DNA from 4 places in the Gordonia otitidis genome. Region 3 is predicted to be linked to each of the others. Evidence: predicted binding sites of a transcription regulator. Region 3 holds the regulator's gene; each other region holds the start of a gene.
The links. Region 3 encodes LexA, which represses DNA repair genes until DNA is damaged. Its sites were predicted from a motif close to CGAACANNTGTTCG; they were not measured.
Positions count from the first base shown of each region.

Region 1: the regulator LexA is predicted to act here: its motif matches at 1,613-1,626, upstream of LK459_RS04550 (alpha-ketoglutarate-dependent dioxygenase AlkB).
Region 2: the regulator LexA is predicted to act here: its motif matches at 1,339-1,352, upstream of LK459_RS19680 (HNH endonuclease signature motif containing protein).
Region 4: the regulator LexA is predicted to act here: its motif matches at 3,299-3,312, upstream of LK459_RS19860 (HNH endonuclease signature motif containing protein).

Region 1 is NZ_CP085974.1:1,007,372-1,013,405, reverse strand. Features, by position in the region: gene LK459_RS04560 (alpha/beta hydrolase) at 1-510, opposite strand, end outside; gene LK459_RS04555 (hypothetical protein) at 510-860, opposite strand; gene LK459_RS04550 (alpha-ketoglutarate-dependent dioxygenase AlkB) at 961-1,590, opposite strand; gene LK459_RS04545 (MMPL family transporter) at 1,784-4,018, shown strand; gene LK459_RS04540 (TetR family transcriptional regulator) at 4,037-4,693, shown strand; gene LK459_RS04535 (TetR/AcrR family transcriptional regulator) at 4,682-5,278, opposite strand; gene LK459_RS04530 (DUF1304 domain-containing protein) at 5,372-5,755, shown strand; gene LK459_RS04525 (NADP-dependent oxidoreductase) at 5,823-6,034, shown strand, end outside.
Region 2 is NZ_CP085974.1:4,294,989-4,301,022, reverse strand. Features, by position in the region: gene hisD (histidinol dehydrogenase) at 1-614, opposite strand, end outside; gene LK459_RS19685 (hypothetical protein) at 1,001-1,177, opposite strand; gene LK459_RS19680 (HNH endonuclease signature motif containing protein) at 1,506-3,155, shown strand; gene LK459_RS19675 (MarR family winged helix-turn-helix transcriptional regulator) at 3,462-3,974, shown strand; gene LK459_RS19670 (MDR family MFS transporter) at 4,386-6,034, shown strand, end outside.
Region 3 is NZ_CP085974.1:5,031,643-5,037,676, reverse strand. Features, by position in the region: gene ptsP (phosphoenolpyruvate--protein phosphotransferase) at 1-1,083, shown strand, start outside; gene lexA (transcriptional repressor LexA) at 1,111-1,758, opposite strand; gene LK459_RS22775 (LysM peptidoglycan-binding domain-containing protein) at 2,077-2,679, shown strand; partial or broken gene nrdR (transcriptional regulator NrdR) at 2,825-3,259, shown strand; gene hrpA (ATP-dependent RNA helicase HrpA) at 3,380-6,034, opposite strand, start outside.
Region 4 is NZ_CP085974.1:4,332,457-4,338,490, reverse strand. Features, by position in the region: gene LK459_RS19865 (amidase) at 1-1,204, shown strand, start outside; gene LK459_RS19860 (HNH endonuclease signature motif containing protein) at 1,302-3,167, opposite strand; gene LK459_RS19855 (mycothiol transferase) at 3,524-4,075, opposite strand; gene LK459_RS19850 (hypothetical protein) at 4,278-4,532, shown strand; gene LK459_RS19845 (cupin domain-containing protein) at 4,533-5,768, shown strand; gene LK459_RS19840 (sucrase ferredoxin) at 5,765-6,034, shown strand, end outside.

The DNA of each region.
Region 1 (6,034 bases), 1.1 Mb from region 3:
CGTGGCGAGATCACTGGCGAGGTCGGCGATCCGGCTCCCATAGTCGGTGTCGTACGCGCCAACCGTGTTCAGTCCGTGCTGAATCTGGGCCTGCAGGCTCGAGGCCTTGTCGTTCTCGGCCGAGTCATCGTCGGCGGAATCATCTTCCGCGGAGTTCCCGACGCGGCTCACCTCTCCGGTGTCGGAGACGGTGAAGCCCTGGGCGAGTGCGCTCGCAACCTGGCGCAGGACGTAGTCGCGGGCATGCGCGATGTCGGCCGCGGCGTCTTTGGCCTCGTCGGCGATCTGGTTCAACACGTTGCGCACCTCATCGGCGTGATCGCGCTCCTGCGTCACGCGAACATGGGCGGCATCGTGTGTGGCACCCCGCCAGAGCATCGCCCCGTCGAATGCACGGGCGGTGGCATCGAGCGCGGCATCGAGAGTTGCGGCGGCGGACTGCGCAGCGTCGCCCGCGGCCGTCATCGAATCGGTGCTCCACGAGCGCAGTAGCGAGATGGTCGGAGACATCACCGCTCCGCGAGGCTGCGCAACGATGCTGCTGCGGCGGCATCGCCAGCGGTGGTCGAGTCGTTGAACGTCCGTAGGTGGTTGCCGAGGGTGCGTAGCCGCGTCGCGACGGACGCGAGGGTCGGGGACGCCGCAGAGTGTGCGCTGTGGAGTGCGGCCACGACGCTGCTTTCCGAACCGGTGGCGGCCGACAATGCGCCGAGTTCGATGTCGGCGACGGCGGAGCCCTGCGCGCGCCAGCATGCCGCCATCGACGTGATCTCGTCGGCGTCGACACCGAATCGCAGCTGATCGTGAATGCTGTCGGCCGTCTTCGTCACGAAGTCGGGCACGAGATCGCTCGGACTCATGGAGGCCCCCTGGGTCAGATGACTCCGCCGGCTGTCACCGGCGGCAGCAACTCTGACGCAGACGAAGCCGGAAAGGTTCCGCGCACGGACGCGGGTGGGATCACCAGACGCCGGGAGGTCGGAACTGCACGCTCATCCGTGCGCCGACCCCGCGAACCTTGGGTACCGCATGCTCCCAGGTGCGCTGGCAACTCCCGCCCATCACCAACAGATCGCCGGCCGACAGCATGAACTTCAACGACGTCCCGCCGCCGCGCGGCCGCAGCGCCAACGGACGTGGCGAACCGAGCGACACGATCGCGACCATCGTGTCGTGCGTGGCACCGCGACCGAACCGATCGCCATGCCACGCAACCGAATCCGACCCGTCGCGATACAGACACAGGCCCGCCGTGGCGAAGCCCTCGGGCAACTCGTCGCGATAGTGGGCGGTCAACGCCGACCTGGCGTCGTCGAGGAGTTGGTCGGGCAGTTCGTCGCCCGCTCGGTAATTGCAGACCAGCCGCGGAACGTCGACGACCCTGTCGTACATCCGACGACGCTCGGCTCGCCACGGCACTGCGGTACGCAGCGCGTCGAACAGGTCGACGCTGCCGGTGATCCATCCCGGTCGCAGATCCGCCCACGCGCCGTCGGTCAGTGTGCGTCGTTCGACGTGTTGTCCGAGATCGCCGAGACGAGGCGACTCGGCGTCGAGATCGAAAATCGATCCCTGGACTCCTGCGCTCATGCCCCGAAGTCTACACGTTGATCGAACAAGCGTTCGTATGCCGGATCCGGTTGATCGTGGGGAGGCGAGGACCGTAGGACGTCGATCACAATCTCCGCTCGGAGGTGGCGCGTCGAGATGGCCGTATGTATACCGGAGCACAAGTGTTAGTCACTAACAGTTCTTGCCACCGACAGTTCCAGGGAGATCGCTGATGGCGTCGTTGTTGTTCCGGGTGGGGCGATTCTCGTTCCGCCACAAGTGGTGGGTGATCGGCGCCTGGGTGCTGATCGCCGCTCTGTTGATCGGGCTCGTCGGTGCGCTGAACCCCAAGTTCGCCAAGGACTTCGACCTTCCGGGAACCGACTCGGGAACCGCGACGTCGCAGGTCGAGGAGTACTTCCCGCAGGTGATGAAGCAGCAGTCGCAGGCATCGACGAGCGTCCTCGTCGCCGCCGACGACGGACTCGCCAATCACTCATCGCAGATCGACGCCCTTGTCGCCGACCTGCACACGCTGCCCGATCTCACCGACGAGGCCACGGTGCTCAACCCGGTGACCGTTGCGGCCGCCAAACCCGAGCTCGCGTCCTCTGTCCTCGGCGACGGCGGCAAGGTGGGGCTGATCCAGGTGAGGCAGAACATCGAGCTGACGGACCTCACCGTCGACAACAAGAAACAGTTGACGGACATCCTGGAGAAGCATCGCGGAAACGGGTTGCAGGTCGAGGCCACCGGTTCGTTGATGAGTGTGATGGAGGCAGGCGGCAAGGCCGAGCTGATCGGATTCGCCATCGCGTTCGTGGTGATGATCGTCGCCTTCGGGGCACTGGTCGCCGCGTTCATCCCGCTGATCACCGGCCTGATGGGTGTGCTGATCACGATCATGCTCCTGCGGTTGTCGGCCGAGGTGTTGACCGTCAACGAGACCGCGACGGCGATTGTCACGATGCTCGGCATCGCGGTGTCGATCGACTACGCGCTGTTCATCGTGTCCCGCTACCGCGGCGAGGTGAAACGCGGTGGTGACAGGGCCGACGCCGCCGGTCGGGCAGTCGGTACGGCGGGCTCCGCGGTGGTCTTCGCGGGACTGACGGTGATCATCGCCGTCGTGGCGCTGATGGTCGTCGGTATCCCCTTGATCACGCAGATGGGCGCGGGCGCAGCGGTCGCGGTGTTCATGGCTGTTCTCGCGGCGCTGACTTTGATTCCCGCCCTGCTCGGTGCCGTCGGCCGGTTCGCGTTCACCCCGCGCATCCCGTGGATCAAGCATGCAGAGGAGTCCGACACCGCCGACACGAACGGAGTCCGGTTCGGTCGCATGGTGGTCCGACGGCCGATCCCGTTCATCGTCGCCGGACTTGCGGTGCTGGTACTCGCGGCGATCCCGGTCGGCAAGCTCCAACTCGGACTGTCGCTCTCCAGCGACGACGAAGCGCCTGCGCAGGCGCTGCTGCAGCGCGGATTCGGCGAGGGCATCAACGGGCCGCTGCTCGTGGTGTTGCACTCGGAGGGCGGCACGGTGGAGAACGCGGCCACCGAGACCGTCGCGCACATCAAGACGCTGCCCGACGTCGCCAACGCGTCGACGTTGACGTGGATCGGCAACGGGACACCGCAGCCGAACGTCGGCGCGAACTCCGCTCTGATCTCGGTCACCCCCAACAGCGCACCGTCGGACGAGGCGACGCATGACCTCATGGAACAGATCCGCGCGTTCAGCCCCGACGCCGAGCGGGCGGGTGCAGAGCTCCACGTCGGCGGTCAGACAGCCATCATGTCCGACCTCTCGGCCAAGCTCGACAAGGCGCTCATCCCGTATCTGATCGTGGTGGTCGGCCTCGCGTTCCTGATCATGATCGCGGTGTTCCGGTCGATCTGGGTGCCCCTCATCGGAACGGTCGGCTTCATCTTCTCGGTCCTGGCGACCTTCGGCGTCACGGTCGCGATCTTCCAGGAGGGTTGGTTCGGTCTGATCGACAACACCAAGCCGATCCTGTCGTTCCTGCCGATCTTCCTGATCGGTGTGGTGTTCGGCCTCGCGATGGATTATCAGGTCTTCCTGGTGACCCGCATCAGGGAGGAGTACATCCACGGCATGACCGCCAAGGACGCGATCGTCGCCGGCTACCGCCACGGTGCCCGGGTCGTGACCTCCGCCGCGATCATCATGATCAGCGTGTTCGCGGCCTTCATGCTCTCGCCGGACACGACCGCCAAGATGCTCGGCTTCTCACTCGCGATCGCGGTGCTGTTCGACGCTTTCATCATCCGGATGATCGTGGTGCCCGCGGTGATCGCATTGCTGGGCGATCGGGCGTGGGGTCTGCCACGATGGCTGGACAAGCTGGTTCCCAACCTCGACATCGAGGGTGAGAAGGTGCGCGACCGCGGTATCCCGCAGGAGAGCAGCGCCGAGTCCCGAGAGGTCGTCGCGGCGTCGAGCTGACCGCGAGAGAGGATTGCGATGACCGAGGCGTCGAGTACGGCAGCGGTGGCTTCCGCACCCGCCTCGGTCACGCACGTCGGGGATGTCGCCGACCGGCCGATCGGCTTGGGCGAGAAACACAAACGACGGACCCGTGCTGCGATTCGTGCTGCGGCGATGGAACTGTTCGACGCTCAGGGATACGCGCAGACGACCGTCGCCCAGATCGCCGAGGCGGCCGAGGTCTCCCACACCACGTTCTTCCGCTATTTCCAGTCGAAGGAGCAGGTCGTCGTCAGCGACGACCTCGACGAGGTGTGGCAGGACGCGCTCACATCGATCCCCCCAGGCCTCGGGCGCTTCGACCTGTTGCGTGCGATGGTGCGGACGCTCGTGGGACTCGTCCTCGCCGACGACTGGGCCTCGGACCCGGCACGGATGAAACTCATCCAGTCCGAGCCGGCGCTGCTGTTGGTCAACCAGGTCGAGTCCGACCGCGCGATCTCCGAGGCCGCCGACTTCATCGGCGACTACCTCGGCGTCGACCGTGACAGCCGGCGGCTGCGGGTGTTCATCGCAGCTGTGGGCGGGATGATGTTCCACATCGCCAACGACATCGAGGACCCGCGCGACGGGCAGCTGCTCGATACGCTCCTCGAGGCCATCGACCTCCTCGAGGCGGGTCTACCGGTCTAGCGCCGCGGCTCTCAGGGTCTCGGCTGCCGCGTCGAGCGTGCGCGCCGCCTCAGTGGAGTCGATGCGGGCCAAGCACTGTGCCGCGATGATCGCGGCCACGGTCAGCCGCGTGTGGTGGTCGACGTCGCTCGGTGTCGCATCTGGGAGCAGAGCCCGCACGCCGCGTAAAACCGCCGATGCGAGTTCGGCGCGATAACTCTCGATGACGGCGTGAACGGTCTCATCGGAGCCGATCGGAGTAGCCGACGCAGTGAGGATCAGACATCCCGCCGGAGCGCCGCCCGTCTGCGCGATCGTGAGAATGGCATCGCGGAGACCCGCGAGGTAGTCGATGAGCGCATCGGCGGAGACGTCGTCGTCGACGAGGCCGGCCAGGCGTGGTCGGACGACGGTGTCCAGATAGTCCTCGACTGCGGCGTCGAACAGTCCGCGCATGCTTCCGAAGGCGTGGTAGATGCTCGACCGTCCCACCCCGGTCGCCTTCTCGATGTCGGTCACCGACACCTCTCCGAAACCGCGTCGCCAGTACAGATCGCGTGCGACGCCGACGAGCTCGGCCTTGTCGAAGGTGGCGGTGCGGCCCACGGCGATCTCCTCGTTCGAGAACTTATTGCAACGACCATTCTACTATGCTTATAGTGTAATGACCAGTACATAATCGGAGTCAGGGAGAGTCGGATGATCGTGGCCGCAGTCATATTCGTGGGTGTGGCCGTCGCGCTGCACTGCTACATCTTCGTCATGGAGTCGCTGCGATGGACGGCGCCGGCCACCAGGCGCACCTTCGGACTCTCGGCCGACGAGGCCGCCAACACTCGTGACATGGCCTTCAACCAGGGTTTCTACAATCTGTTCCTCGCCGTGATCGCCGCGGTAGGTGCGGTGCTCGTCTTCACCCACCGCGACGTCGGTGCTGCGCTGATCTTCGCAGGTTGCGGCTCGATGGTCGCAGCAGGCGTGGTCCTGCTGGTGTCGTCGCCTGCGAAGGCGCGAGCCGCACTGACCCAACTCGCGACACCGCTGGTCGCGGTCGTCCTCTTGGCCGCGGCACTCATCGCATGATCCGAACGTCTGGTCCCATACCCATCCAACAGAACCCATGTAACCGAAATACGAGGAGAGTGGAGATATGAGCACAACGAGCACGCAGATCCAATTGGTGAATCGCCCGGTCGGCTGGCCGAAGGACAGCGACTTCCGCACGGTGCAGGTGACGCTCGACGACCTCGCGCCGGGTGAGGTCCGCGTGGCCAACGAGTTCGTCTCCGTCGACCCGTACATGCGTGGGCGGATGATCGACACCCGCAGTTATGTTCCGCCGTTCAAACTCGACGAGACGAT
Region 2 (6,034 bases), 740 kb from region 3:
GTGTCGACGCCACCGTAGGTCAGCAGCGCCACACCCTGCGCGCCGCCGACCGCCCACACCTCGTCGACGCCGAGAAGAGCACACGCCGCAAGGATGGTCGGGTGTGGCCATCCCCCGAAGTCCTTCTGCGGAGGCGATGCGACGACGAGTGAGCCGACACCGGCTTCCTGGGCGGGCACGACGTTCATGATCACCGAGGACGGATAGACCGCGTTGCCGCCGGGGACATAAAGGCCGACACGACGAACAGGAATCCACTTCTCGCTGACCGCTCCCCCGTCGACGACCTGTGTGCGGGTCGTCGTGCGCCGCTGATCGGCGTGCACGAGGCGGGCGCGAGTGATCGATTCGCGGAGCGCGTCGGCGACGGCGGGATCGAGCTGTTCGAGGGCATCGGAGATCACGGCCGCGGGGACCCGAACGCTCGACGGACGCACGCCGTCGAACTTCTCGCCATACTCCAGTGCCGCCTCGACGCCGCGGTCGGCGATCGCATGCACCACCGGCGCCACCGTGTCCAGAACGGCGTTGACGTCGGTGCCCCCACGGGGCAACGCGCGACGCAGCTCAGCGAGCGTCGGCGAGCTACCGCGTAGGTCGGTTCGGGCGAGCATGGGTGTCTCCTGATCGGTCGGGTTTACCTGTCAAGGATATGTGTCGGCACCACTGCTTTCCGAATGCGGTCCGCCCGGCCTCGGGTGACGCGACCCTCGCAGGGCCACCGCGCAGTCCCTCTCACAGCGCTCGAATCCCGGAGGAGCAGCCGGGCTGCCGGTTTTCGAGCCTCCCCACTGGCGTGGATCCCCGAGCGACCCTACCGCTGCGGGCGGGCCGCATACGACAACAAAACGACTACTCAGGACTCCGCGCTCGAACGCGCCGACACCGCCGTGCACCACGCCGAAAGCCCACAGCGGACAACAGATTTCACGTCTGCTCAGCCAGCCACTGACCCACCGCCGCCATCACGCTGACGCATGAGGTCTTTTCAGCTGATGACCTACTCGACCGGCCGGCGTGCGGTCATGTCGGCAACTGTCGCACCGATGAGAACGAGACCGAATCCAGCCAACGCTACAACCAGCCACGTCGGAAGCGGTACGAGGAAAATGATCACGAGCACCGCGATGGCAACAAAGAGCAAACGAGCCGCGGCGCCGAGCGGATGCGTTCGCATACCCACCAGGCTAACGCCGAGATCGACGGGATGGAGAGATTGACGGGATGACGAACGCACGCCCGCCGGTCACACCAGGTCGGTTCCATCCAGCTCCTGGTAGCGCGTCACCGATGTCCGCACAGGTTGCGGCGGAACATGTCGGTGGCGTCGACTAGTGTCGAACACACATTCGATCAAGGCGATCCAGAGGGTGGGGGTGACACGACATGAGTAGCGCGCACGACAGCGGCAACGACGGTTCGGGCGTCGATGAAACGTCGTGTGCACCAGCCCTGTTGGATGCTGGCGGGTTGGTTCTGCGGTGGTGGGGTCGGCGGATGCTCGGGTGGCGGATGTGTTGTCGCGGTTGGCGTCGGTGGTTGATGAGTTGGCCGGCTGTGATGTGTCGCAGCTCTCGGATGCGGGTGTGGTGGAAGCGGCCGCGGTGGCCGAGCGGTTGGCGCGGCGGACGGCTGCGGCGGTGACTGATCGGCTGGTGGTGGAGGCGTCGGATCGCAATCTGCCGCGCTCGCTCGGGTACCGCGATGTGCGGGACTTTCTCGCCCACCGGCTGGGTGTCGGCGACCCGGCGGCGCGACATCGACTCATCGCAGCAACCGGCTCGTTCACCTCGATTGTGGGTGAGAAAGGCGATCCGCAGTGTCCGACGTTGGCGCGTCACTGGGGGCAGGGGCTGATCGCACCCGCTCGCGCGCGGGCGGTGCTCGAAGTACTCGATCAGATCCCGCATCAGATCCCGGCCGACGTGCGCGCGGCAGCGGAAGCGCAGATGGCTGGCTATGGCGTCGACTTCACGCCGAAGGAGATCACCAATCTGGGTACCCGGTTGATGGCGCATCTGGATCCCGATGGGACGGTCACCGACGACACCGACCGCAAACGGCGTCGCCGGTTGTGGGTGAACCGGCAGGGCGCGGACCTGATGTCGCGGTTGACTGCTGATCTCGATCCGGCGACCCGCGCCCGCCTGGATGTGGTGTTAGATGCGTGGGCGAAACCCGGCATGAACAATCCCGACGACGACACCTCCCCGGTCGGGCCGGTGGGAGATGCTGACGCCGAACTGGTGGCGCAGGCCGCCGCGCGTGATCAGCGGTCGCAAGCCCAACGCAACCATGACGCCGTATCAGCGTTGCTGTCGCAGGTTGTCGATGCCGGTGTGCTCGGCCGCTCGCATCGGGGACTGCCGATCCAGGTCATCGCCACCACCACACTGGCCGAATTGGAGGCGCACGCCGGGGTGGCGCGGACCGCGTCGGGCACCCTGCTACCGATCCCCGATCTGATCTCGATGGCCACCCACTCGACGAGCGGGGGGCAACCATTCCTGGCGGTATTCGCCGAGCACACCAGCGTGCCCTTGTATTTGGGGCGGTCGAAACGGTTAGCCTCGCCAGGTCAGCGGTTGGCGTTGTTCGCTGCCGAGGGTGGCGGCGTGTGTTCAGCACCCGGCTGTACCCAGCCGGCATCGCGGGTCGCGATCCACCACGCCGCCAAGGACTGGGCCCAGGGTGGGTGCACCGACATCGACCAACTGGCACCGGCCTGCGACATGCACAATTCACGGGTGGGTCCGCGCCCTGGTCAGTACACGACCCGCATCATCACCGACGGCCCCGATACCGGGCGTGTCGCGTGGCGGCTGAACGCCGCCCCCGGCATGCCGCCCAATCCCGAACACATCAACCGGGCTGCGGATGTGGCCGCCGACTTCCGCGATTATCTCGCCACCACGAGCACCGACCACGTGACAGACGACACGATGGCGTCAGTCACCCGACTCGTCCCCCGCGACACACGCGGCGCACCGCCAACCAGCGTGATCGACCACCGACTACACACCCTGCTGGGCGCCATGACTGCGCCGGATCACCACGACCGCGACATACGCGACCGTGACAAACGCGTCGACATCACCTGGCACCCGCCCGGCCACCCCGACCACGGCCACGAACCCGACCCACTCGCAGCCTGAGCGCCACCGGGCCGAGCAGGCGAGAACCACCAGCACCGGCTCACCCCGCCACCACACCAGGTCGCGGGGCAGGAGTCGTGGCAGTCCAGGAGCGGGGCGGGCCAGGAGCGGCGGGCCAGGAGCGGGGCAGGCCAGGAGCGGGGCAGGCCAGGAGCGGGGCAGGCCGGGAGCCGATTGTTGAGCAGGAGCGGATGGTGAGAAGGCGAGGCGCACCGACCGATCGCTTCGAATCCTGAGCCAGGAAGAGACGCGCGGTACTGTGTGCCGCATCATCCGCCGAACCACGAGGAACAGGACCATCCGCAGATGGGCGACGCTCGCTCCGATCACCCCGTGAACACCGATCACCCGCTGGACCCCGATTTCTCCGACGACCCGATCACCGCACTCGAGAACGGTTTCGCGGACCTCATGCGCCAGGGTCGCATCCGACTCCGTACGCGCGCTCGTGCGGTCGATCCCCGGCTCGACCCGTCGACATATCCGCTGATCGCGATGCTCGCGCATGCGAACGGATCGCTCCCCGTCTCCACCCTCGTCTCACAACTCGGCCTCGAGAAGTCGACGGTGAGCAGGCAGATCGACGCCATCGTCCGGCTCGGCCTCGCCGAGCGACATGCCGACCCGCACGACGCACGCGCACGCCAGGTGTCACTCACGCCCGCCGGTCGCCAGCGCGTCGAACGTGTCACCGCGGCCGCTGTCGCCGACTGGCGTGCGCGGCTGTCCGAATGGGACCCCGACGAGATCCGAACGCTGACCTCGCTACTCAACCGCCTGCTCGTCGAGGACGCAGAGTTCGACACCGATTCCGACTAGGACTCCTCTCCACGCCCACCGCACCCTGCCGGCAACCATCACCACAACGGCCGATCACCACACCGGCCAATCATTACAGCGGCACATCACCACGCGGGCATGTTCACTGCGGGCCGATCACCACAGCGAGCAGCGTCACAGCGAAGATCTTCGCGAACCCGGGAATACTCGAGATAGTTGCGCGTTACAACTATCGATGGCTATAGTTGCGATATTCAACTAACTGGTGTGGATGTCGCTTCTGTGCCAGCCGGTCGGTCGGCTATCTCAGCCCTATCCCGAACTCTTTCCCGCGCGGTGGACCGCGCGGGATCAGCCACTACCGCAGGAGGTTCTCCCATGTCGCGATCCGCTACGCGGAACTCGGCGCAGGCCGCTACGCGGGAGGTCACTCCCGCAGCGGATGCACCGATGACGCACCGACAGAAACTCGAAGCACTCATCGGTCTGCTCCTGGGCATGTTCGTCGCATTCCTCTCCTCGACGATCGTGTCCAACGCACTCCCCGTCATCATCACGGATCTGCACGGAACGCAGGGCCAGTACACCTGGGTGGTGACCGCCACACTGTTGGCGTCCACCGCCACAACACCCCTCTGGGGCAAACTCTCCGACCTGATCAGCAAGAAGATCCTGGTCCAGGCGTCGCTCACTCTGTTCACGCTCGGTTCGGTCCTCGCAGGACTCTCCCAGTCCGTGGGCATGCTCATCGGATTCCGTGTCATCCAGGGTCTTGGTCTCGGCGGACTGCAGGCGCTGGTCGTCATCGTGATCGCCTCGATGTTCAGCCCGCGTGAGCGCGGCCGCTACCAGGGCCCGATCGCCGCGGTGATGTCGATCGCGACCGTCGCGGGACCGCTGATCGGCGGCGTCATCGTCGACACCAGTTGGCTCGGCTGGCGCTGGACCTTCTACGTCTGCGTCCCGCTCGCTGTCATCGCGCTGCTCGTGATCCAGCGGACACTCAACCTCCCGACAGTCCGCAAGAACGTTCACATCGACTACCTCGGCGCCTTCCTGATCGCCGCGGGTGTGAGCACCTTGCTCATCTGGGTCACCCTCGCCGGCGACAGCTTCGGCTGGACCTCGGGAATGTCATTCGGCCTCGTCGCTCTCGGAGTGGTCCTGATCGCAGCCGCACTGTTCGTCGAGTCGCGTGCCAAGGACCCGATCATCCCGCTGCGCCTCTTCCGCGACCGCACCATCGCCTTGGCCACCCTGGCCAGCGTCTCGGTGGGTGTCGCACTCTTCGGCGGTGCAGTGTTCCTCGGTCAGTATTTCCAGATCGCGCGCGGCCACTCCCCGACGGCTGCCGGCCTGCTGATGCTGCCGATGATCCTGGGCTCGATGATCGCAGCCACCGTGTCCGGCGCCCTGATCACCCGCTTCGGTCGCTGGAAGGCATACCTGGTCGCCGGTGCGGCGATGATGACACTGGGCTTCGGCCTGCTGTCGACCATCGACGCCCACACCGACATGGTCGTCATCGGAGCGTTCCTGTTCATCCTCGGCCTCGGCATGGGTATGACGATGCAGAACCTCGTGTTGGCAGTTCAGAACAACGTTTCCCCCGACGATCTCGGATCGGCGACCTCGACGGTCACCTTCTTCCGATCACTCGGCGGCGCCGCAGGCGTGTCGGTACTCGGCGCAGTACTGGCAACCCACGTGACCGATCTGATCGCGAAGGGGCTCAACGCCCTCGGCATCAACCCGTCGCAGACCGGCGGCACGGCGGCCGGACTGTCGAACCTCAACGACCTGCCCAAGCCGATCGCCGACATCGTGCGCGGCGCATACGGCGACGGCACGGCACGCATCTTCCTCATCGCGGGGATCATGGCCGCCATCAGCTTCGTCGCGATCCTCTTCATCAAGGAGGTCGCACTCAAGACGCAGAGCTTCGACGACCAGCGCGCCGCAGCCGTCCGCGAGGAGATCGTTGAGACCGCCGCTCCGGCAGCCGCAGGCATCCAGTCGGTCGACCTCGACGAGGAGTTCGCCGATCTCGTCGAGCGCACCGATGTTGCGGAGCCGACCGTCGCCGTCCACGGAGACAC
Region 3 (6,034 bases):
CAACTGGGTATCCCGTGCGTGGTCGCCGTGGCCGGACTCGGTGAGATCACCTCCGGTACAGAGGTGTTGATCGACGGCGCAGCGGGCTCGGTTGTCGTCGAACCCGATCCCGCCTCGGCTCGGGAACTCGTCGAGCGTGGCGCTGCAGAGGCTGCGCTGGTCGCCGCGTGGAGTGGACCCGGGCGGACCGCCGACGGCGTCGACGTGGCGATCCTTGCGAATGTCGCCGACGGCGCGTCGGCGCGAAGCGCTGCAGATGCGCCGGTCGAGGGGATCGGGTTGTTCCGCACCGAGTTGGCGTTTCTCGACCGGGGCGACGAGCCGAGCGTCGACGAGCAGACGCGACTCTATCGCGACGTGCTCGATGCGTTCGATGGCCAGAAGGTCGTCATCAGGACGCTGGATGCGGGTTCGGACAAACCGTTGGCGTTCATCGAGCACCCCGACGAGGCGAATCCAGCGCTCGGGGTGCGGGGCAACCGGATCGCCGCGGATCACCCCGAGATCGTGCGCGGACAGCTCGATGCGATTGCACGCGCCGCGACCGAAACGGGGTCGCGGCCCTGGGTGATGGCGCCCATGATCGCCACCGCCGCGGAGGCTGCACAGTTCGCGGGCATGGTGCGCGAACGTGGTCTGACTGCCGGCGTGATGATCGAGATCCCCGCAGCGGCGATCCTCGCTCGGGCGATCCTGGCCGAGGTCGACTTCGTGTCGATCGGAACCAACGACCTGACGCAGTACACGATGGCCGCCGACCGCATGTCCGCGGAACTGGCCGAACTGACCGATCCGTGGCAACCCGCCGTGCTCGCGTTGATCGCGCAGGTCGCTGATGCCGGGGCAGAGCTGAACAAGCCTGTGGGAGTCTGCGGTGAGGCAGCGGCCGATCCGGCGTTGGCGTGTGTGCTCGTCGGACTCGGTGTCACCTCGTTGTCGGCTGCTCCGGCCGCAACGCCCGCGGTGGGAGCAAAGCTGTCGACGGTGACACTCGACCAGTGTCGGGCAGCGGCCGCTGCAGTACTCCAGACCACGAGCCCGGCTCTCGCCCGCCGCGCGGCCGCCGAGCACCTCGACGACTGAGGAGCGGCACGCGATGATCGACGGGCGTCAGACCCGTCGCATCACCGTCACGACCTTGCCGAGGATGGCGGCGTCGTCGCCGGGGATCGGATCGAAGAGCGGATTGTGCGGCATCAGCCACACGTGTCCGTCCTTGCGCTTGAAGGTCTTCACTGTCGCCTCGCCGTCGATCATCGCCGCGACGATGTCGCCGTTGTCGGCGACGTTCTGCTGACGAACCACCACCCAGTCCCCGTCGCAGATGGCGGCATCGATCATCGATTCGCCGACCACCCGGAGCAGGAACAGTGAGCCCTCGCCGACGAGTTCGCGCGGCAGCGGGAACACATCTTCGACCGCTTCCTCCGCGAGGATCGGCCCGCCGGCCGCGATCCGTCCGAGAACCGGAACGAAGGTGGGCGTGGGGAGATCTCCGTTGACCGCGTCCGAGTGCATCGCGTCAGGAGCCTCGGAGACGTTCACCGCACGGGGGCGGTTGGCATCACGCTTGAGGAGACCCTTGCGTTCGAGCGTGCGCAGCTGGTGGGCGACCGAGGAGGTCGACGTGAGGCCGACGGCATCGCCGATCTCACGAATGCTGGGCGGATAGCCGCGTTCGCGCACCGACTTGCGGATCACGTCGAGAACGCCGCGTTGCCGATCCGTCAGTGATGCCTCGGCGGCAGCCGGATCGATCTGCGGTTCGGCATCACCCCCACTCTTCTTGGCGGCGACGCCGCGACCGCTGCCTTTCGGCGCCGACGGGCCGCGCCGTGACTTCTCTGTCATCGAATCCGTCCTTTCCGGATGTGTGCTGTGGTCGGGGTACCGCTGCTCGGGAATCGGCTCGGTCGTGTCGAGACCGGTCCGCGGTGCATCATCTGGCGCCGAGACTATCCGAGGCCTCCGACAACATCAAACATTTGTTCGACGTGTCGCACGACTTTGTCAGACCCCCGTGATAGAACTCGAACATCCGTTCATCGAACGCATGATCGAGCACTGGAGGTAGCGATGACCACCCTGTTGAGCCCCCTGGACGCCCGCCCGGAGTCCTCTCTGCAGACCCCCCTGACAACCCCGCCGGCCCCGACCACGGCCAGGGCCACGTCCGCGTTCGCGCCGACGCCCGTGCGGACGTCCGCGCGTCGTGCCGCGCCTCGACGAGTGTCGACGGGCCATGGTGTGACCACCGACCGTGCGGCGCGGGGGACGGGCCGAAACTCCCACGCGGGCGTTGCGCCTCGGAATCGTCCTGCGCAGGCAGCGGTGACCGCACGCCCGGTCGGCACTCGCTGTGCCGGCGGAGTCGGCGAGTTGACCGCCGCTCGTCGTCGGCGGGCGACGCTGTTGGCGGTGCTCGCAGGCGTCGGACTCGCACTGACCGTCTGGGTCGTCGGTGTCGTCGGTGCCGACTACCAGCGCGCCACCACGCCGACAGCGACGTCGACGCAGGTCGTGCACGTGCGTGCGGGCGATTCGCTGAGTTCGATCGCGCAGCGGGTCGCACCCGATGTACCTCGCCAGACTGTGATCGACGAGATCGTCGATCTCAATGATCTGCCGTCGAGTGGCCTGCGCGTGGGGCAACCCCTGCTCACGCCGACCTATCGCTGAGAACAGGGCGGTATTCTCGATGCCACAGGGTCCAGTCGGAAACCGACACGGTCACCGCCTCGGTCTCGAGCCCGTCGGTCGTCTGACGATCGACCGGGTCGAGACCTGCGGAGCCGATGCGTCCCGAGATTTGCACGAGGACTACATGCGCTGCCCGTTTTGCAAGAACGAAGACACCAAGGTCGTCGATTCGCGTGTCGCCGACGAGGGACAGGCGATCCGACGCCGCCGCGCCTGCAGTGAATGTGGTCGCCGGTTCTCCACTGTGGAGAGTGCGGTGCTCGCCGTGGTGAAACGAAACGGGGTCACGGAGCCGTTCAGCAGGGAAAAGGTGATGCGCGGAGTCCGCCGCGCCTGTCAGGGACGACACGTGAACGAAGACGACCTGGCGCAACTGGCCCAGCAGGTCGAAGATGCGGTACGGGCGTCCGGTTCCGCCGAGATACCCAGCAACGAGGTCGGTTTGGCCATCCTCCGACCCCTTCGCGACCTCGACGAGGTGGCGTATCTGCGTTTCGCGTCGGTCTACCGTTCCTTCGACTCGCTTGACGACTTCCAGCGCGAGATCGACGACCTGCAGGGCACTCTCACCGGGTCGCGAAACACCGCGGACGACGATGCCGCACCGGGTGGCCCCGACGCCGACCACGCTGGTGCCACTCCCGACGATTCGAACGCGGCGACCTCCCCGGCCGCGGTGTCAGCTGAGGCGGTCCAGAGCTCGTAGAGCTCGCTTCTCCGAAATCGGGTATGCGGTGCCCAGTTTCTGGGCGAAGAGACTCACCCGGAGTTCCTCGACGAGCCAGTGTGCTTCCTCGTTCACCACATCGCGCCTGGCCTCGGGAAGTTGGGCGAGGCGTTGGTTCCACCGTTCCGTGACACGGTCGATGGTGGCCAGTCCGTCCCGATCACGCGCCGCGGCAGCGGGAAGTTGCTCCAGTCGCTGGCGTGCACCCCTCAGATACCGCGGCACGTGTTGAAGGTGTTCACGGCCTGTGGCGAGGACGAATCCATCGAAGACGAGGTCGGCCAACTGTTCGGCGACGTCATCTGCCGCGACCCGGCCTGAGTGCCGGTCGATCTCAGCGCGCAGCGGTGCTATTTCACGGAAGACTGCAACAGCGAGCGCGAAGTAGTCGGGTGCTGCCGCGGCGACTCGGGAACGCAGCGTGGCGACGAGGTCGTCGAAGGCCGCCGGTGTACGTATCGATCCGAGGTCGGCTGCGGCAGGCGCGATGTCGCGGATAGCCCGTCGGGTGCAGTCCGAATACAGCGCGTCGGGTTTCTCGTATGGGCTCTGACTGAGCGCCAGTCTGTCCGACGGATCGAGTCCTGCGCTGATCTTGCGCGACAGCGGCGCGATGGCGTGATCGAGGAGTTCGATGACCGCGGCGCCCAGCTGTGCGCGCCGCTGGGCGTCGGTGGTGGCGAGTGTTCGTGCGACGCCCCGGGTGCCCTCCGGCCCGGCGACGACCTCGAGTGAGGGGTACCGCGTGATCTGCTGCCCCGCAACGGTGGTGACGACAGAGTCGTCGAGCGTTCCGATCCCGTCCGCTGTCCACGACGAATAGGTGCGACGCGGCGCGGGCTGTGGGGAGTCGCCGTCGACACGGGTACGCAGTTCGGCGAGTGACTTACCGGTGGCTACCGACTCCTCCTTCTCGTCGATCACGACGAAATTCATCCGTAGGTATGCCGGAAGGCGTTCCGGTGCGAAGTCCTCCGGCGCGATCGGATGTCCGGTGATCGTCGACAACTCCCGGGCGAGGCCGACGGTCAGTGGCTCTTTGCGCGGAGTGAGCCGCGACAGCGCGAGGTCGGCGAACCGCTGGGCGGGCGCCATCGTCTTTCGGATGGGCTTGGGCAGCGTTTTGATCAGCTCGGTCGCGAGTTCGCTGCGCATCCCCGGTACCAGCCAGTCGAAGCCCGCCGGGCGAACGTGGCGCAGTAGCGGACGCGGAATCAGTACCGACACACCGTCGTCCGGCGCGCCGGGCTCGAACCTGTACCGCAGGCGGTACCGGGTGTCGCCCTGTTGCCACGCTCCGGGATAGTCGGCGTCCGCGACGTGGACGTCTGCGGCCACGTCCTCTGGAGTCAGGTCGAGGAGTGTCGCATCGGATCTCCTCGCCTTCTTCCACCAGGTGTCGAAGTGACGCGCGGATGTGACCTCGGTGCCGATGCGCTGATCGTAGAACTCGAACAGCTGGTCCTCGGTGATCACCACATCGCGGCGACGGGCACGGTGTTCGACTTCGGCGGCGTCGCTGAGAAGCGCTCGATTGCGTTCGAAGAACGCGTGATTCGTCTTCCAATCGCCTTCGACCAGGGCGTGTCGGATGAACATGTCGCGCGCGGCGGCCGGATCGATGGGGCCGTAGTCGACACGGCGTCGGGCCACCAGCGGAACGCCGTAGAGCGTGACCCGTTCGTAGGCCATGCTCGCGCCGCGCTTCGACGACCAGTGCGGTTCGCTGTGCGTGCGCTTGACCAGGTCACCTGCGAGTCGTTCGGCCCACAGCGGGTCGATGCCCGCCACGGTGTGCGCGAACAGCCGTGAGGTCTCCAGTATCTCGGCCGCCATCAGAAACGCGGGTGGTCGTTTGGACAGCGTCGACCCGGGGAAAATCATCAGGGTGGTGTTGCGCGCGCCGGTGTACTCGCGCCCCTCGGCGTTACGCGCCGCGATGTTGCTCAGCAGACCGGCGAGTATCGCACGGTGGATCGAATCGGAATGCTGCGACGTCGCGCCGTCGTCGGACTCAACCGTCACCTCGACCGCCTGTGTCGACCACCCGAGGTCGTCGACGATGCGTCTCAGTTGCCGGTGCAGATCCTGCCACTCACGGATGCGCAGGTAGTGCAGGAATTCGCGCTCGCAGGTACGTCGGAACTGGTTGCCGGACAATTCCTGTCGCTTGTCCTGCAGATAGCGCCACAGACTCAGATACCCCAGGAAATCGGAACCGGGCACGACAAACCGCTTGTGTGCTGCGTCGGCGGCCTCGCGGTGATCCGCCGGACGCTCTCGGACATCGGGGATGGACAACGCGGCAGCGATCACGAGTACGTCGGCGAGACAACCGGATTCGTGCGCGGCGATGAGCATTCGCGCCACGCGCGGTTCGACAGGGATGCGTGACATCGTGCGTCCGACAGGTGTGAGGCGTGGGGTGGTGTCGGTCTTGTCGGTCGTCGTGATCGCACCGAGTTCGGTGAGAATGCCGATGCCGTCGCGGATGCCGCGCGCATCGGGCGGTTGCACGAACGGGAAGTCGGCGATGTTGCCGAGTTTCAGCGATGCCATCTGCAGGATGACCGAGGCGAGGTCGGTACGCAGTATCTCCGGGTCGGT
Region 4 (6,034 bases), 700 kb from region 3:
TCAGGATGCGTTGCGGGGCAAACGCTTCGGTGTCCCCCGGATCATCCTGGGCAACGACCCCGAGGCCGGTTGGCCGATCACGCCACGCCCGTCGGTCATCGAGTTGTGGAACCGTGCTCGCACTGACCTGGAGGCAGCGGGCGCAGAGATCATCGACGTGGATTTTCCCGCGCTCACCAACTACGAACTCGACCGCGACGATGCTCACGACGGCTACGCGCGCGGAATCCTGCCAGCGGGATTCTTCGACGCCGAGATGTGGGACCTGACCACATGGGCGTGGAACGACTACCTGCAGGCCAACGGAGATACGGCGCTGAGCCGCCTCGCCGACGTCGACGGGTCACTGATCTTCCCGCTTGCCGACGGCACGATTCCCGATGAACTGCACGGGTATTACGCGCGGTACAACCTCGACATCAGCCGGTATCCGCAACGGGCTGCGGATGGCATTCGGGAGCTCGATGAGATTCCCGACCTCGCCGACGGAGTTCGTGGGCTGGAGGAATTGCGCCGCATCGACCTGGAGGAGTGGCTCGACGAGTTGGGTCTCGATGCACTCGTCTTCCCCTCCGCGTTGGATGTCGGAGCGGCTGACGCGGACGTGAATCCTGAGGCCCATGAAAAAGCGATGGCCAACGGCGTCTGGGTGTCGACCGGAAACACGATGATCCGTCACTACGGCATCCCGACTGTCAACGTCACCATGGGAACGATGAGCGACATCGGTATGCCCGTGAACCTCACCTTCGCCGGGCGAGCCTATGACGACAACGCATTGCTCGCCTACGGATGGGCCTACGAACAGGTCTCCCGACGACGGGTCGCCCCACCGACGACGCCTGAGCTGCCACCTCTGCAGCGCCAGAGCGGAGCGCCACAAGGCAGCGCGGCGGGGCAAGCAGTTGGCGAATCCATCTCTCCCACAATCGAACTCAGTGCCGCTACACGTCCTGGAACCCAGACCGTCATCGACATCACCGGCGCATCCGACGCCACCCTGGTGCAGCTGTTCGTCAACGGAGAGGCAGTCGCATTCGACCGCGACGGCGCGGATTTCTCCGCCTCTGTCGAGATTCCCGCGATCGAACTCCGCCGGCTGCATTCCCAGTGGCGCCTGCCCTACGGAGCGATCGTGATGGCCATCGCGACGTCGGCGAGTGGCGTTGCGACCGGACAATTCGTGGTGGCCGGCGGCATCTGAACGGGGGGTGATTCCCTGGCGAGCACGACGCTCGGCACCCACTCCTGCCCCGCCACCTGGTGTGGTGGCGGGGTGTGATGTGGCGAACATGCGACGGTCAGGCGGCGTCGGGTAGAGGCGGGTCGATGCCGCCAGGTGAATAGTCGCCGGGTGGTGGGTCGGGATCGAGTGGTCGGGGTGGGTTCCAGGTGATGTCGACGCGGCGGTCACCGGCGCGCTCGGGTGTGGTGTCGAGCAGCGCGGTCAGTGCGTGGTGCTCGACAACGCTGATCGATTTGGGTGTTGGTGGGCCGGCGCGATTCTCACGCGCATCGCCCCGACCGCTCGACCTGCTCACGTCGCCGCGATCGACATCCTCCCGCACAGCACCAGCACCTGCATCAACAACCGCACCTGTGCCGACACCTGGGCCCGCAGCATCTGTATCTGCTGCACGTGTGTGTCGGCGGCGTCGGTCTGCCAGGTTGGTGATGGTGCCGGTGGTGGCCGACGTTTCGGTGCGCGTGGTGGCGAGATAATCGCGGAAGTCGGCGGCCACGTCCGCGGCCCGGTTGACGTGCTCGGGATTCGGGGGCATGCCGGGGGCGGCGTTCAACCGCCACGCCACCCGACCCGTATCGGGGCCGTCGGTGATGATGCGGGTCGTGTACTGACCAGGGCGCGGACCCACCCGTGAATTGTGCATGTCGCAGGCCGGTGCCAACTGGTCGATGTCGGTGCACCCACCCTGGGCCCAGTCCTTGGCGGCGTGATGCATCGCCACCCGCGACGCCGGCTGGGTACAGCCAGGGGCTGAACACACGCCGCCACCCTCGGCAGCGAACAACGCCAACCGCTGACCTGGCGAGGCTAACCGTTTCGACCGCCCCAAATACAAGGGCACGCTGGTGTGCTCGGCGAATACCGCCAGGAACGGTTGCACCCCGCTCGCCGAGTGGGTGGCCATCAAGATCAGATCGGGGATCGGAAGCAGGGTGCCCGACGCGGTCCGCGCCACCCCGGCGTGCGCCTCCAATTCGGCCAGCGTGGTGGTGGCGATCACCTGCATCGGCAGTCCCCGATGCGAGCGGCCGAGCACACCGGCATCGACAACCTGCGACAGCAACGCTGACACGGCGTCATGGTTGCGTTGGGCTTGCGACCGCTGATCACGCGCGGCGGCCTGCGCCACCAGCTCGGCGTCAGCATCTCCCACCGGCCCGACAGGCGAGTCGGCGTCGTCGGGATTGTTCATGCCGGGTTTGGCCCAGGCGTCCAACACCACATCCAGGCGGGCGCGGGTCGCCGGATCGAGATCGGCAATCAACCGCGACATCAGGTCCGCGCCCTGCCGGTTCACCCACAACCGGCGACGCCGTTTGCGGTCGGTGTCGTCGGTGACCGTCCCATCGGGATCCAGATGCGCCATCAACCGGGTACCCAGATTGGTGATCTCCTTCGGCGTGAAGTCGACGCCATAGCCAGCCATCTGCGCTTCCGCTGCCGCGCGCACGTCGGCCGGGATCTGATGCGGGATCTGATCGAGTACTTCGAGCACCGCCCGCGCGCGAGCGGGTGCGATCAGCCCCTGCCCCCAGTGACGCGCCAACGTCGGACACTGCGGATCGCCTTTCTCACCCACAATCGAGGTGAACGAGCCGGTTGCTGCGATGAGTCGATGTCGCGCCGCCGGGTCGCCGACACCCAGCCGGTGGGCGAGAAAGTCCCGCACATCGCGGTACCCGAGCGAGCGCGGCAGATTGCGATCCGACGCCTCCACCACCAGCCGATCAGTCACCGCCGCAGCCGTCCGCCGCGCCAACCGCTCGGCCACCGCGGCCGCTTCCACCACACCCGCATCCGAGAGCTGCGACACATCACAGCCGGCCAACTCATCAACCACCGACGCCAACCGCGACAACACACCCGCCACCCGAGCATCCGCCGACCCCACCACCGCAGAACCCAAGCCGGCAGCATCCAACCCAGCAGCATCCAATAACGAAGGCGCACAATCACTCTTGGAATCATCCGGGTGGCCGTCCGGACCGTCATGACCAGCACTCACGCGTCCTCACCCCCAAGACCTTCCGCTGTCGCGTCGAATCGATCATTCGAATATGTGTTCTATACTACCCGGCCAATCGGACATTGTCGATGTACCGAGCGAACTTGTACGCATTTCTCCACAGGTTTGATGCGCCTGCAGCGCAGCCTGTTTCGAGCCATCCGTTCGCTGTCTTCGCCCCCGTGTCCACTGTCTTCATCCCGGGTGTCAGCGCTGTCGCGCCGTCGTGGCCCCGCACGTCGAGCAAGCACACGTGTTGATGGCGCGGACGCTCAGTCCCGCAGCAGATCGCGGGTGACCTGAAGCTGCCCGAGGTGCTGTGCGAGTTCGTGTACGACATGCAGCAGAACCCATTCCGGCGTGACGGTGTCGAGATCGACGTCGGCATTGGTGCCACGAGCAGCGCGAGCCGCGATGCCCTCGCGGAGCATGCGCGTCGCCCAGACATCGGCGTCACGGCGAACCTGAGCGATTCGTTCGACGAGATCGGCGCGCGTGCCGGTTGCCTCGAACTCACCCGCACGGTCCCGGGGAATGTCGAGACCGCAGCCGAATGTGCCCAGCCACCACCGGGTCATCTCGATGCAGTGGTGCACAAGCGCGTACGGGGTGTTGGAGCCCGGTGCTGCGAGCCGTCGGTTGAGATCGTCGTCGGACAGGTCGTCGAGCGTCGCCACGAATCCGTCCCAGCATCGTTCGGCTGTGTCGAGTGCGGCGTTCGACCACGCCTGATCCGAGTGACGCGCAAGTCGAGCGACATAGCCTTCGAACTCGGCCACGGACTCGAACCCGTAGCGCTTCTTCACGTATGTCGCGACGGGCATGCCCCGATTGACACGCCGCATCAAAGACTGTCCCAGACTCACTTCTGCACCCTAACGCCCGTGACCGACCTGGAATCGCGATCTCGGCGCCGTAACGAACTCCGGTCCTCGCCAGTGAATCCTCGTCAAAATCGACACATGTCGACATAGTGGAGAGTGGAGTTCGCGACCGAGCGGCTCCCGACGAGGAAAGGGTTTTCCCATGGCACTCGATGATGACGACATCACCACCTCCAGCCCAGGGGGTGAAGGTCCCGCCGACGGCGGCTCGAATCCCGGTGGACACGACGGCGGCGCAGACGGCACCGCATCACCCGGCGAAGGTCCCGCCGACGGCGGCTCCAACCCCGGTGGACACGACGGCGGCGCAGACGGCACCGCATCACCCGGCGAAGGTCCCGCCGACGGCGGCTCCAACCCCGACGGGCACGACGGCGGCGCAGACGGCACCGCCTGAATGATGAGTTCGCTGAGTCGATGCATCGCTGTCGATGCCGAGGTGTTCGCACGCGAGCACTGGGGTCGGCAGCCGCTGCTCAGCCGTTCGGACACGCTGCCCCGCGACTTCGACGATCTGCTCTCGCCGCACAGCGTCGACGAGTTGATCTCGGAGCGCGGGGTGCGTGCGCCGTTCATCCGGATGGCCAAAGAAGGCGGTCTGGTCGGCAAGGACTGCTATCTCGGGCCGGCGGGCTTCGGTGCCGAGATGCCTGATCAGGTCGACTCGGCCAAGGTCCTGGCCCAATTCGCCGCGGGCGCGACCATCGTATTGCAGGGTCTGCATAGATTGTGGCCACCGATGATCGAGTTCGTACGCGGGATGGTCGACGACCTCGGGCACCCTGTTCAGGCAAATGCCTACATCACGCCTCCCGCCAACCGAGGGTTCGATCCGCACTACGACGTTCACGATGTGTTCGTGCTGCAGACCTCGGGACGGAAACACTGGCGGGTGCACGAACCCGTCCACCGCGATCCACTACCGACCCAGCCGTGGACCGACCACCGCGATGCGATCACAGCGCGCGGCGATGACCGCCCTGTGATCGACACAGTCCTGGAACCCGGCGATGCCCTCTACCTGCCGCGGGGCTGGGTCCATTCGGCGGAAGCGTTGGGCGACACGTCGATCCACCTCACCATCGGGGTATCGGCGGTGACCACCTACGATCTCGTCCGGGCTGTCATGGATCAGCTCGGAAACGTCGAGTCGTTGCGTGCATCGCTTCCGATGGGCAACGATTTCACTGATCGTGACGAGACAGCAGCACTGGCCACCAAGGCCATCGCCGCCGCAATCGACATATTGCAGAACGGCACAACCGACCTCGCCGAGGGAGTCGCTTCTCGCATGTCGGCCGTCCACGCCGAACGCACCCGACCAGACGCTGTGCGACCACTGGCGACGCTGCGCGCTGTCGACGCACTCGACGAGCACACAGTGGTCCGCCGACGCCACGGCCTGGTGACCGAGATCCGCCGGTCGGCCGAACGCACCGAGATCCGTCTTGCGGACCGGTCGATCAGCTTTCCCGACCACTGCACGGCCGCGCTCGAGGCCGTCGTGTCCGGCGATGGATTCGCCGCGGGCCGACTGCCGGAACTCGACACGGCCGACGGTCTGGTGCTGATCCGGCGACTTCTCCGCGAAGGCGTCGTCGTACCCGACGACCGACCGGTTCGCGACGAATGATCCGTCGGCCCCCGTGCAGCGTGCAGTCCGCCGAGCGCGGTGATCCGATCTACGGCACCGCATCGGCGGGCTCGGCATGGGTGTTTCTCGAACTCGGCGGCGCATGGGGACATTCGGCTTTCCTGCAGTCTCCCTCGATCCTCGATCCCGACCTCGGCCTGCGCATCGTGCGGCGCGTCGAGAAGGAGCGCATGCGGATCGTGGCAATCCGCCGCCCCGGCCGTCGACCACCGACACCCCGGTGGCGCTGGTTCATCGTCAACTCC